DNA from 2 places in the Paenibacillus sp. J22TS3 genome. Region 2 is predicted to be linked to the other one. Evidence: riboswitches for the same ligand, from Rfam matches in the RefSeq annotation. Region 2 holds a riboswitch; the other holds the start of a gene.
What was found. Region 2 has a riboswitch for cobalamin ahead of metE (5-methyltetrahydropteroyltriglutamate--homocysteine S-methyltransferase). Riboswitches for the same ligand answer to the same signal wherever they lie in the genome.
Positions count from the first base shown of each region.

Region 1: linked by a shared signal. The riboswitch ahead of KJS63_RS14175 (ABC transporter substrate-binding protein) and the one ahead of metE (5-methyltetrahydropteroyltriglutamate--homocysteine S-methyltransferase) in region 2 are both predicted to bind cobalamin.

Region 1 is NZ_BOSF01000004.1:163,177-169,024, forward strand. It holds gene KJS63_RS14170 (FecCD family ABC transporter permease) at 1-678, opposite strand, end outside; gene KJS63_RS14175 (ABC transporter substrate-binding protein) at 675-1,661, opposite strand; cobalamin riboswitch at 1,898-2,107, opposite strand; gene KJS63_RS14180 (histidine phosphatase family protein) at 2,467-3,369, opposite strand; gene cbiB (adenosylcobinamide-phosphate synthase CbiB) at 3,366-4,328, opposite strand; gene KJS63_RS14190 (adenosylcobinamide amidohydrolase) at 4,325-4,981, opposite strand; gene cobD (threonine-phosphate decarboxylase CobD) at 5,288-5,848, opposite strand, start outside.
Region 2 is NZ_BOSF01000002.1:732,201-738,048, reverse strand. It holds gene KJS63_RS09305 (FMN-dependent NADH-azoreductase) at 1-514, opposite strand, end outside; gene metE (5-methyltetrahydropteroyltriglutamate--homocysteine S-methyltransferase) at 764-3,055, opposite strand; cobalamin riboswitch at 3,197-3,399, opposite strand; gene KJS63_RS09295 (voltage-gated chloride channel family protein) at 3,457-4,686, opposite strand; gene KJS63_RS09290 (replication termination protein) at 4,853-5,215, opposite strand; gene KJS63_RS26640 (hypothetical protein) at 5,328-5,501, shown strand; gene KJS63_RS09280 (DUF5704 domain-containing protein) at 5,771-5,848, opposite strand, start outside.

The sequences.
Region 1 (5,848 bases), on a different contig from region 2:
CAGCCTGCGGGCCCCGCTCCATATGATCAGGAGTCCAATCACCAAATACGGCAAAAGGATGGCCGTATACGACCATCCACGGAGACTCAGGCTTCCCATTGTCCAATATAAAATTTCATTGACCGTCTTCTTCGACATCGCGGTTAGAAAGGCCACCACCGCACCAAGAAATGACTGCATCACCACGCCTGAGAGGATCAGACTTTCAGTTGGAATCTTGCCCTTTTCCCTGGCCAGAACCAGCACCACCCACAAGGTGAGGATGCCTGTCATGAAAGCAACGGCAGGCAGTGTGAAAATTCCAATCAACGAGAACTGCCAACCGAAGAAGATCAGCACAGCCGCCCCGACGGAAGCCCCCGAAGATACTCCCAAGGTAAACGGGTCCGCAAGAGGATTGCGAAGCACTCCTTGAAAGGCTGCCCCCGCCAGAGAGAGCGACGATCCCACGATCAACCCAAGCAGTACGCGGGGTAGACGCACATTGAGTACAATCTGCTCCGATGCCGTCGTCCAGTCCGGGGTAATGAAGCTGCCGACATAAGGAATCCGGTGCAGCAGAATACGTGCAATTTCCATCAGCGGCAGGGAAACCGAGCCGGTGCCCACACAAATCAGCAGGGTGAGGACCAGCAAAATCAGACTGGCCCCGGTATATCCCGCTAATCTTTTACTCATTTTATCAGATCCGGATAAATCGCTTTGGCTACTTCAAGCAGACCTTGGGTTACACGAGGCCCCGGACGGCTCAGCAGGTTGTCATCCATACCGACAATGCGGCTGTCTTTAACTGCCTTGATTTGATCCCATCCGCTGCGGCCTTTAATAATATCAGCCAATGTCTTCTTGTTCTCGTCCACAACGCTCTTAGCATAGAGAATCACATCCGGATTAGCCTTGATAATGTTCTCTTCATTGATCTGCTGCCAGCCTGTCAGATCACCAGCCACGTTGACGCCGCCCGACAAGGTGATCATCTCATCCATAAACTCGCCTTTACCCACGGTATATCCTGGTGAGAATTCGATATACACTTTCTTTTTCTGTTCTGGGGTTAGACTTTTCACGGCGTCGGTCACCTGCTGAAGCTCCTTGTGCATCTGGTCGGTTACCTTTTTGGCTTCAGCCTGGTGATCCGTAATTTGACCGTAGGTTTCAATGTCTCCTATTACAGCATCAATGGTTTTCGGATTAAACTGGAACACCTTGATTTTAAGATCACGCAGCTTCTTAATAGTCTCGGCATTGGTCAGACCAGCCACAAACACCACATCCGGCTGAGCCGCCACGATGGTCTCCACATTGACATCCATTCCGCCCATCTTAGGCTTCGATTTAGCCGCTTCCGGATAATCATCGAAATCCGTCACACCCACAATTTCCTTGTCCAGACCGATCGAGAACAGTGCTTCAGTCTCGGACGGGGCAAGGGATACGATTTTGGCCGGTGCCTTGTCAAAAGTTACCTCTTCTCCAGTCGCATCCTTCAGCTTCAGTGGATAAACCGTCTTCAGCGCGTCCTGCTGCTCAGGAGCTTTTGTCTCCTGCTTAGCCGGCTCCTGTGTCTGCGTTCCTGCCGTGTCCTTATTGCCGCAGCCTGCTGTTACCGCGAGCGCCAGTGCAAGCAGCCATACGGCCCCTAACTTGTTCCATTTCTTCATTGTTTGTCTCTCTCCCCTTCTTAACCTGAAATTAGAAACCACCTTATTACACCCGAATAGCGAACCTAATCAGCGATGAGTCTAACCGACCCCAGCAAAAGAAAGACCTGATCCATAAGATCAGGTCTACGTCTACGAAAGATTACCCCGCAGCTTCTCCCTCACACAAAATCCATGTGAACAGCTATACCGCAGCAATATGTATTCGACAGAACGTTGTCCCTTCCTCGGAGGACCGCTTGTGAATCTGTAAGGCAGGTCTCCTGACTTTCGGGTTGAATGACGATGGCCCGCCTTCCCATACTTTTACAGTACAGTGGCTAATGATTGGGCTCGTCCCCGGTTACAGTGGCGGGACCGTGCCGGATTTGCACCGGCTTCCCTTTTAACCCCGAATTGGCAAAATGGATACAGCCTATACGGGGACCTTACAGAGCTTGGTTATTCGCTTTCATAAAGGTGAATCTACTCCTCTGGATTATAGGGGAAAACATCCTGTCGTACAACCTGTAATTGTTCATCCAGGCCCTTATCAGCAGCTTTATGCGACAATTTTTAGAAAATTCCGATAAAAATACCCTGGAAGTCACTCTGAATTAACAGAGACCACGTTCCCGAGTTAGCTTTAAGTCTCCAGCTGCGTCCGGAGCCTGACAACATGCCCGGTCCCCAGATTTCCATCCCAAAATCCGGTTCCCGGCATCAGCAGCGTGCGCATCAGGCGGATTACACCGCCATGGGTCACAACTAATACTCTAGCTTTTGATACAGGCCTATCCTGACTGGGCTTATTTCCTGGTTAGCTTTAAGTCTCCAGCTGCGTCCGGAGCCTGACAACATCCCCGGTCCCCAGATTTCCATCCCAAAATCCGGTTCCCGGCATCAGCAGTGTGCGCATCAGGCGGATTACACCGCCGTGGGTCACAACTAATACTCTAGCTTTTGGTACAGACTCATCCTGGCTGGGCTTATTTCCTGAATACGTATCTGAGGACTGCACACTTCCCCGGCGTGTTGAGTTCGCCATCGTTATACCCGGCTCGGTTCCTCTAGTTGTATCAGGGTCAAGTTCATTACCAGTCCCGGTACCAGTACCAATATCAATATCAGCACCAGCACCAGCAGCAGCAGCAGTTACAGTGTCAGTAACAGTTATAGTGTCAGTAACAGTTATAGTGTCTGTGTCCGCGTCCGTGTCTGTTACAATTTTAGTTTCAGTGTCAGGGCCAGTTCCGGCAGCTCTATGAGCTGCCTCCCGCAGGTCTGCCGCACAAACCAGTTCTTCCGTTAGTGCAGCAATGTCCCGACATGCCGAGGATACCCTGGCATAGAACTGGTTCCATGATTCACCGCCAGGAGGCGTGTGCCGATCCGGTGCATCCAGCCAGCTTCGATACAGCGGTAGATCCTTCAACTGCTCATAAGTCTTGCCTTCCCACAGTCCAAAGTCCATCTCCCGCAGCCGCGGATCGTACCTGACAATCGGAATTAAATCAGGACGCACCCGAATTAGGGTCTCCTGGCAGCGTACAAGATCACTGCAGAAGACGGCTTCATACGCCTCATCGGCCAGCTCTTTGGCCGTCTGCCCCAGCTCCGCTTCACTCCCTGGGAGCAGCTCTAAATCCGTAGAACCCAGATAACGCCGTTCTGCGTTCCAACGCGTGCGGCCATGACGCACCAGTACCCATTCCACCAACGACGTCACATCCAGCCTCCTTCCACCAAGGCAAGCACAATAGCAGCGGCAAGCACACTGGCGTTTGACACCCACATCAGCATGGCAGCCGTCTTCGGAATATCATCCGGGACGAGCTCTCGGGTCTTATCTCCCATGTAGGCACGGAATGAGCTTACTCCGTGATAAACATTCTCCCCGCCCAGCCGCACGCCAAGCGAGCCGGCCACCGCCGACTCGGGATAACCGCTGTTCGGACTGGGATGTGCTGAGGCATCCCGTCGTACTGTGCGGTACGCCCGCCCAGCATCCAGCTTCATTGCCCATGCCGATACAATCAGCAGCAGGGCTGTGAGCCTGGCGGGAATATAATTGGCCACATCATCCAGCCGGGCCGAAGCCCACCCAAGATGAATATATTTGTCGTTCTTGTAACCGACCATGGAATCGAGTGTATTCACGGCCCGGTAGGCCATTGCCAGCGGAGCACCGCCGATAGCGGCATAGAAGAGTGGGGATACAACGCCATCTACGATGTTTTCGGCGACGGTCTCCACAGCTCCCCGTACAATGTCGGGGGAGTCCAGATGTGCGGTATCCCGGCCGACAATCATGCCGAGCGACTGGCGGGCTGCCGGAAGATCGCCCTCCTTAAGGCAGTGGTACACCTCCATGCCCGCGTCCTTCAGGCCTTTCGCGGCGACCGTTGTCGCGATCAGCCATACTTCCGCGGCAGCGGCCAGCCACGGACTGATCTTGGCCAACAGCCAGATCAGTCCCCAGGTCAGCGCGAAGGCGCCTCCCGCAACGAGCAGCGGCAGCAGCACGCCAGCCGCCTTGAAGCGGCGCGGCTGCACATGGCGGCGGATGGCCGCCTCGATCCGCGTAATAGCCCGTCCCATCCCTACAACGGGATGGGGAATGGACCGCGGATCGCCAACCAGCCGGTCGACCACATAGGCGGCCGGCAGTACCCACCAGGCGCTCACCGCCCGACTCCCGCGGCGGCAAGCGCCTCCTGCACCGCACCGTAGACGAGGCGGCCGATCCGGCCGCCGATGTTCGTTGCGGTGCCTGCGTACGGGTGCAGCAGCCCGTACGCGGGGGACTGGCTGACGCCGAGTATAACGGCGTCAGTGGTGGTGCCCGTTGCCGGAAGGCCGTTCTCGGCATCGGCAACGCCCAGGTCGGCGAGGGCGGCAGCCTTCGCCTCCGTGGCAGTGATGATCGCGTTCACCATCGCGGCCGGTGTCATCCGGCCGTCCACCGCGATCATCAGGTTGATCGTTCCCGGGACATAGTCCGCCGGGAACGTGGTGCGCGGCGAACCCGCACGGGCACCGTTGGACACGCCCGCCGTGGCGCACACAAACACGGAGGCCTCGTCGTGCTTCTCCTCAGCCACCGCCGCATGCTGGAGCCGGACGGCCGTCAACAGTCCGGCCGTCCCCTCCAGCGGGTAACCCCACGTCTGGAGCAGCGCTCTGATATCGCGCTCCGGATCGTCGCAGCGGTAGAACCGGTCAACATAAATGTTGACCATGCGCTGCAAGCGGACCATCCCTCCTCCGTAAACGGCGCTGGCCAGCGCATCCGCCTCCTTAGGCAGATGCAGGGCGAGATGCCGCTCCCCTCGGGACAATCTTAGTCCGGGGTATGCGGTGGATTCATATACAGCGCCGGATGAATCTGTATGTATAAATGGCGTACTCATTGTTCCCCTCCATGTTTGCTTACTGTAACATTTCCGAAGCAAATTTTTTTACAGATTGCATTCTGTTTCTGTGAATCCTCAAATTGTCCTGCCTGCAGAGCTTCTCCATTCGCTGAATGGGATAAATCTGTTTCTTCACGCCATTTCCATGGAAATGACGGAGATTAAGTGTACGTACGATTCACCCATTCAGGACGCTGCTCATCTTCGCTTAAGTTCAAGCTTGTCGCACTGTCAGGCTTCGCCTTGAAGCACCCCGCCAAGATGATGCAGCAGCTGCTCATTATCCTGCCGGCTCTTGACCGCAACCCGGATATCTCCTGCTTCAAGTCCCGGATACATCGCACAGCTGCGGACCAGGATTCCCCGCTGTCCCAGCGCATCCTGCATCCGTCCGGCTGTCCAACCAAAGGGCAGACGGACAAGAAGAAAGTTAGCCTCTCCCGGCCAGGTTCGGCAGCCCAGCTTATTCAACTCCCCGAGCAAGTATTGACGCTCCTTGGCAATGAGGGACATCGTAGCCTCTTCATACTCTTTTCCACTGGTTATCGCCAGTTCTCCTGCAGTGAGTGCGAGCTGATTGACACTCCAGGTCACCTGCTTGCCGCTGATCTTACGGATCAGTTCGGGATGGGCGACCCCATATCCGAGCCTGAGCCCGGGGATGGCATAAAATTTGGTCATCGACCGGATTAGAATAAGCCTCGGATACTTCCCGATTTCCGGAAGCAGCGTCGCCCTTGCTTCAGGCTCTATGAAATCGATAAAAGCCTCATCCACCACCAGATAAGTCCC
Region 2 (5,848 bases):
CTCCCCAGAACGCCAGTGTATTCTTCACCAGGTTCATAGACATTTCTACAGCGTTCATTGGAGCTTCCGAATACACGCCTCCACGTGCTTGAAGCAGCGCAACCTTCTTCTCGCCAACAAGTCCGACTGGACCTTCTGCTGTGTATTTAAACGTCTTGCCAGCTTGGTTCAGGTAGAACATGTAAGTAAGCAGCTGGGCTGGGATTGTGAAGTTCCAAAGCGGGAAGGCGATCATCACTTTGTCGGCACCCAGGAATTGGTCAAGGTAAGTATTCGCCAGATCAGCCAGACGCTGCTCTTCAGCTGTCAGTTCAAAGCCGTTAGCGAGCTTGTATAGACCTGTCATCATGTCATTGTCGTAGTAAGGAAGATCTGCCTCAAACAGGTTAAGCTCAGTAACCAGATCGTCAGGATGATTTTCCTTATAAGATTTCACAAAGCTCTCATAGAGCTTTACAGTTACAGCCTGTTCTACAGGTCTGTTGTTTGCTTTGATAAATAGTACATGTGCCATTTACGAATAACCTCCTAAATGTATGTGTTCAACAACTTGAACTTTATAATGTAACTTTCATAAATAAAGTATCTGTTATTTTTACTATTTTGTCAACAAAAGAATTTACCCTCATTAGCCCCTTTAGTAATTTGCCCTTAACCTACCCGGATATTCGGGTGTAGTAGGCTTTGTTAATGTAAAAAAGCATGGCTCGTTAGTTGAGCCATGCTTTGCTGCCGGTAATACTGGACGATCACATCTGCGGTTCTATAATTGAACCTTCGCATAAGATTCGCGGAACTTCTCGGCAGCGGCCACCATATTCCGCAGGGAGGCGACGGTCTCTTCCGCACCCCGTGTCTTGAGTCCGCAGTCCGGATTGATCCAGAACAGCTTCGGATCAAGCACTTGAAGCGCCCGGTCGATCATGGAAACCATCTCATCCACGGAAGGAACACGCGGGCTGTGAATATCGTATACCCCGAGACCAATTCCCAGTGGGTAGGTGTGTTCCTCAAAGCTGTGAACCAGCTCTCCGTGACTGCGTGAAGTCTCAATCGAGATGACGTCCGCATCCAGAGCACGAATGGAATCAATAATATCATGGAACTCGCAGTAGCACATATGGGTATGGATTTGAGTTGTATCTTTTACTGTCGATGTGCTTAGACGGAATGCGAGTACGGCCCACTCCAGGTAGCTGTCCCAGTCAGATCTTTTCAATGGCAGCCCCTCCCGGAGAGCCGGCTCGTCCACCTGAATCATCTCAATGCCAGCTTGCTCCAATGCCTCTACTTCCTGACGCAGGGCAAAAGCGATCTGATAAGCGACGTTTTGGCGGCTGATATCACTTCTTACGAAAGACCAGTTCAGGATCGTAATCGGACCGGTCAGCATTCCTTTGACCGGCTTCCTGGTCAAGGATTGGGCATACACGGTCTCTTCCACCGTCATTGGCTCCAGGAAGTCGACATCCCCATAAATGATCGGCGGCTTAACACAGCGGGAGCCGTAGGATTGAACCCATCCCCCACTTGTAAATGCGAACCCGGCCAGCTTCTCTCCGAAGAATTCAACCATATCCGTCCGTTCAAATTCCCCGTGCACCAATACATCGATTCCGATCTCTTCCTGTTTCTCAATCCAGTCGCGGATCTGCTCTTTCACGAAATCGCTGTACTTCTCTTGAGACCACTCCCCCTTGCGCCATTTCTGACGGGCAGCGCGAACCTCCGAGGTCTGTGGGAAGCTTCCGATCGTTGTGGTCGGAAGAAACGGCAGCTGCCATCTTTGATCCTGAGCCACTCTCCGTACGGAGAACTCATGCTCTCTCTTCGAAGGCTGCTCAGAGATGTGCTCCAGCAGCTGTCTTACATTCGGCTTATTACGTGCTGGCGAGGATGCCAGGGCAGATAATGCATTACGGCTTTCCTGGAACGCTTCCTCAACCTTCTCTCCATTGGCCTCGCGAGTGAGCAGGACAAGCTCGGTTAGCTTCTCCTCTGCAAAGGCCAGCGCACCCTGCAGAACTGGATCCAGCTTGCTCTCTGTGCGCAGGGTTACCGGAACATGCAGCAGACTGTTTGAAGGCTGTACGATAATGTCGGCATCCTTGGCCAAAGTCTTAATTTCCGCCAGAAGTCCGGCCTGTTGATCCAGGTCCGCACGCCAAATATTCCGTCCATCAATAATCCCGGCCCCCAGCGTTTTGTCCTGCGGGAAGCCAACCTGACGGAGTGAATCCAGGTTATGGCCGTTATCATGAACGAAATCGAGGCCAATCCCTTGAACGGGGAGTTCCGTAATTTGGGCATAATGTTCGAGGGCTCCAAAATAAGTTTGAAGCAGCACGGACAACCCAGTTACCTGCTGATTTATTGCAGTATAAATATATTTTATATAGGCGAGGTCCTGATCATCGACACTGGTAACCAGAATCGGCTCGTCAATCTGAACCCACTGTACGCCTTCCTGCTTGAGCTCTGTAAGCACCTGAATGTAGAGAGGAAGATATAAATCAATGACTTCCTGAAGTTTGGACGTATCATATCCCTTGGACAGCTTGAGGAAAGTATACAGACCTACCAGCACCGGACGGCCTTCAATCCCCAGCTTCTCCTTGGCTTCCTTGTACGCTTGAAGAGGACGGTTCACAGTCAGCTCAGGTTTAATGCCTGATAATTCCGGAACGATATAATGATAGTTCGTATTGAACCACTTGGTCATTTCGCTGGCTGACGCTTCCTTGTTCCCGCGGGCAACTGCATAATAAGTCGATAGTGGAACTTCTCCTCCCTGGTAACCAAAGCGCTCTGGAATAACCCCAAACATCGAAGCAGTGTCTAAGATATGATCGTAATAAGTAAAATCATTCACAGGAATGATGTCCAAGCCCTTGTCCTGCTGAAGCTTCAAATTGCCAAGACGGATTGTTTCAAGCTGCTGATGAAGTTCCTGTTCATCTGTCTTGCCTGCCCAAAAAGCCTCAATGGCCTTCTTCCATTCCCGGTTCTCTCCTATACGTGGAAAACCAAGGTTACCGCTGCGTAAGTTACCCATGTCCTACCCCCATCATGTAATATTTGTAGTTAAACATAATCAAAAAAGGGCTCTCTCTAACCAAGGGTAGGTTAAAGAAAGCCCCATAAGTGCACGAAAGGGTGGCTGAACTTTAACACCTCCCTATCTCCCGTAGGTACATCAGTGCTGTTAGAATAGGCAGGTCTCCTGGCTCTCAGGATCAGCATCAAATACAAACCTTCCCAGCTTCATGGTATAAGCCAGTGGCAATAATTGTATTTGACTCCCCTGTTACAGTGGCGGGACCGCGCCGGGTTTACACCGGACTTCCCTATTAAGTCTTAAACCGTCTGGCTTAAGACACCTATTCCCTTTTATCCAATTATGTTTACTTGGATTAACTATACATCAACCTTTTGCACAATACAATTGATTTTTACTCATTCTTTCCTATTTAAATCAGACAGCGTCTCCCCGCCCTTCAAGATGAACAGCTTAGATTTGGACGCACCCACCTGCTGGGAGGTATAGATTCCCGTGTGCCCGGAGAACAAGTAAGCGACGATACAGGCAAGCAGCATGTAGACCGAAGCCCCAGAACCAAACAATTCGATTCCCATGACAAAACAAGCCAGCGGCGTATTGGCCGCCCCGCTGAATACTGCAATAAACCCGAGTGCGGCAAAGAATCCAAACGGTTCGTGAAACACTGCGCCTAGTGTACTGCCCAGCGTTGCCCCGATTACGAATAACGGGGTGACCTCCCCGCCGAGAAACCCGGCCCCGAGCGTTAGTGCGGTGAACAATAACTTGGCCAGAAACGCAAAATCCGGCACTTGTCCACCAAAAGCCTGCTCAATCAAAGGGATGCCGAGCCCCAAATAATCCCGGCTTCCGAAAATAAAGACCAGCAGGATGATAACAAGCCCCCCTACAAAGCTGCGCATGGCAGGATGTTTAATCCACTGGACATAAACTTTCTTGACCCAATGAGTTAGTGTGCTGAACAGAAGGGCAGTCAGCCCGAATGCAATTGATGCGATAAGCACCTTAAGCAGTACAAGCCATGACAGCGCCGGTACACTTCCTATGTTGAAATGCACATGGTGAATCCCCCAGGCATCAGTCACCACGCTGCCGACGAATCCGGCAATAAAACAAGGCAGCAGCGCTTCATAGCGCATCATCCCGATGGCAAGCACCTCCAGGGCAAACACCGTTCCCGCCAGGGGCGTGCCGAAGACGGAGCCGAATCCGCCGCTGATTCCGCACATCAGAATGATACGGGTATCTGCGGCATCCAGGCGAAGAAGGCGTCCAAGCCGGGCTGCCAAGCTGCCGCCCATTTGAATCGCAGTTCCCTCCCTCCCCGCTGAACCGCCGAACAGATGGGTCAGGATCGTTCCGCCAAGCACCAGAGGCGCCATGCGAAGAGGAATGGTTTCTTTGCCGTGGTGAATAGCCTCCAGAATGAGGTTGTTCCCTTTCCCGGCATTTTTTCCATATTTATAATACAGATAACTCATGAAGGCTCCTCCGACTGGAAGCAGGTACAGGAGCCATGGATGGCTCATCCGGCTGTCCGTAGCCAGCTCCAAGCCAGCCAGGAATAGGGCTGAGGCGGAACCCGCTAAAATCCCTACCATGCCCGCAATCAGAATCCATTTCATAAGAAAAACTACCAAGGCCGCTTGAATATAGCGGCTCGAAAATCCGTGAATCCGGTCACGGAGCAGTATAAATTTGTTGTTCACGTTTATATCTCCTTAAATGTACCGCTGCGGCAAAATCAAACAAACTAAATAACTCAAATCCCTCACTCGCCGCTATTGCCCGTTAACTGAAATTATCTTGCTCCGCTTTATGGAGTATCCCCAGGCACCGGTCGAGATCCATCTTGACCTGTTTGCGATAGAGATCCGCCTTGTCTTTTCCATCCGTTGTGAAATGATACAGAACGATCTCCTGAAAATCTACACTTGGATCGTTACCTTTAAGCTTCTTGGTCCGGTACAGCACGCCCTCCTGAACAAGCTCATGAAGCGCCCGGTAAATCTCGCTTTGGGGCGGCACATAACCATAAGGCTTAAACTCCTGCTTAAGATCCTCTAACATCTGATATCCATACCCACGGCGCTCTTCCACCATTTTGATTAAGTATAGTTTCAAAAAAGCTCTTTGAGCAATCATAAATGCCATATTTGTCCCCTCCTTATCTAAGTGTTGAGACTCGATAGAACTATTATATGAAATTTTCATAATAGTGGTCAATTCACTGTTTTTCTTCTTTGAGATGGATTGAGGAGGTGGATTGGCTGGATTAGGAGTGATAGTAAGTAGGGAGGGAATTAAAATTGTTTTTTCTATTGTGAATTTTTCATATGTTGTAACTTTCACTTATGTGGTTATTTCGTTTGTTCGTTTGAGTGTTGGTTGGTTGGTTGGTTGGTTGGTTGGTTGGTTGGTTGGTTGGTTGGTTGGTTAGTTTCATCGGTTCGTCGTTCGTGGCTTCTTAGTTGGTTGGTTACATTGAATCGGCGTTTGTTGATTGGTTCATTGATTGGTTAGTTCATCGGTTTCTCGTTCGTTGGTTCTTAGTTGGTCGGTTACATTGAATCAGCGTTTGTTGATTGGTTAGTTCATGGGTTTGTCCTTCGTTGATTCATTGGTACATCAGAAACACACCCCTCTCCTGCAAGGAAAGGGGTGTGTAGGTCAAGCTCTGCAGGCATATTCGCAGCAGGATGGCCACAACTAATGGGTAACATTTGACCGAAAATCATCCCGGCTTGACTTGTCCGCATGGTAGAACAGGGCGTCTCCATCAAGCAG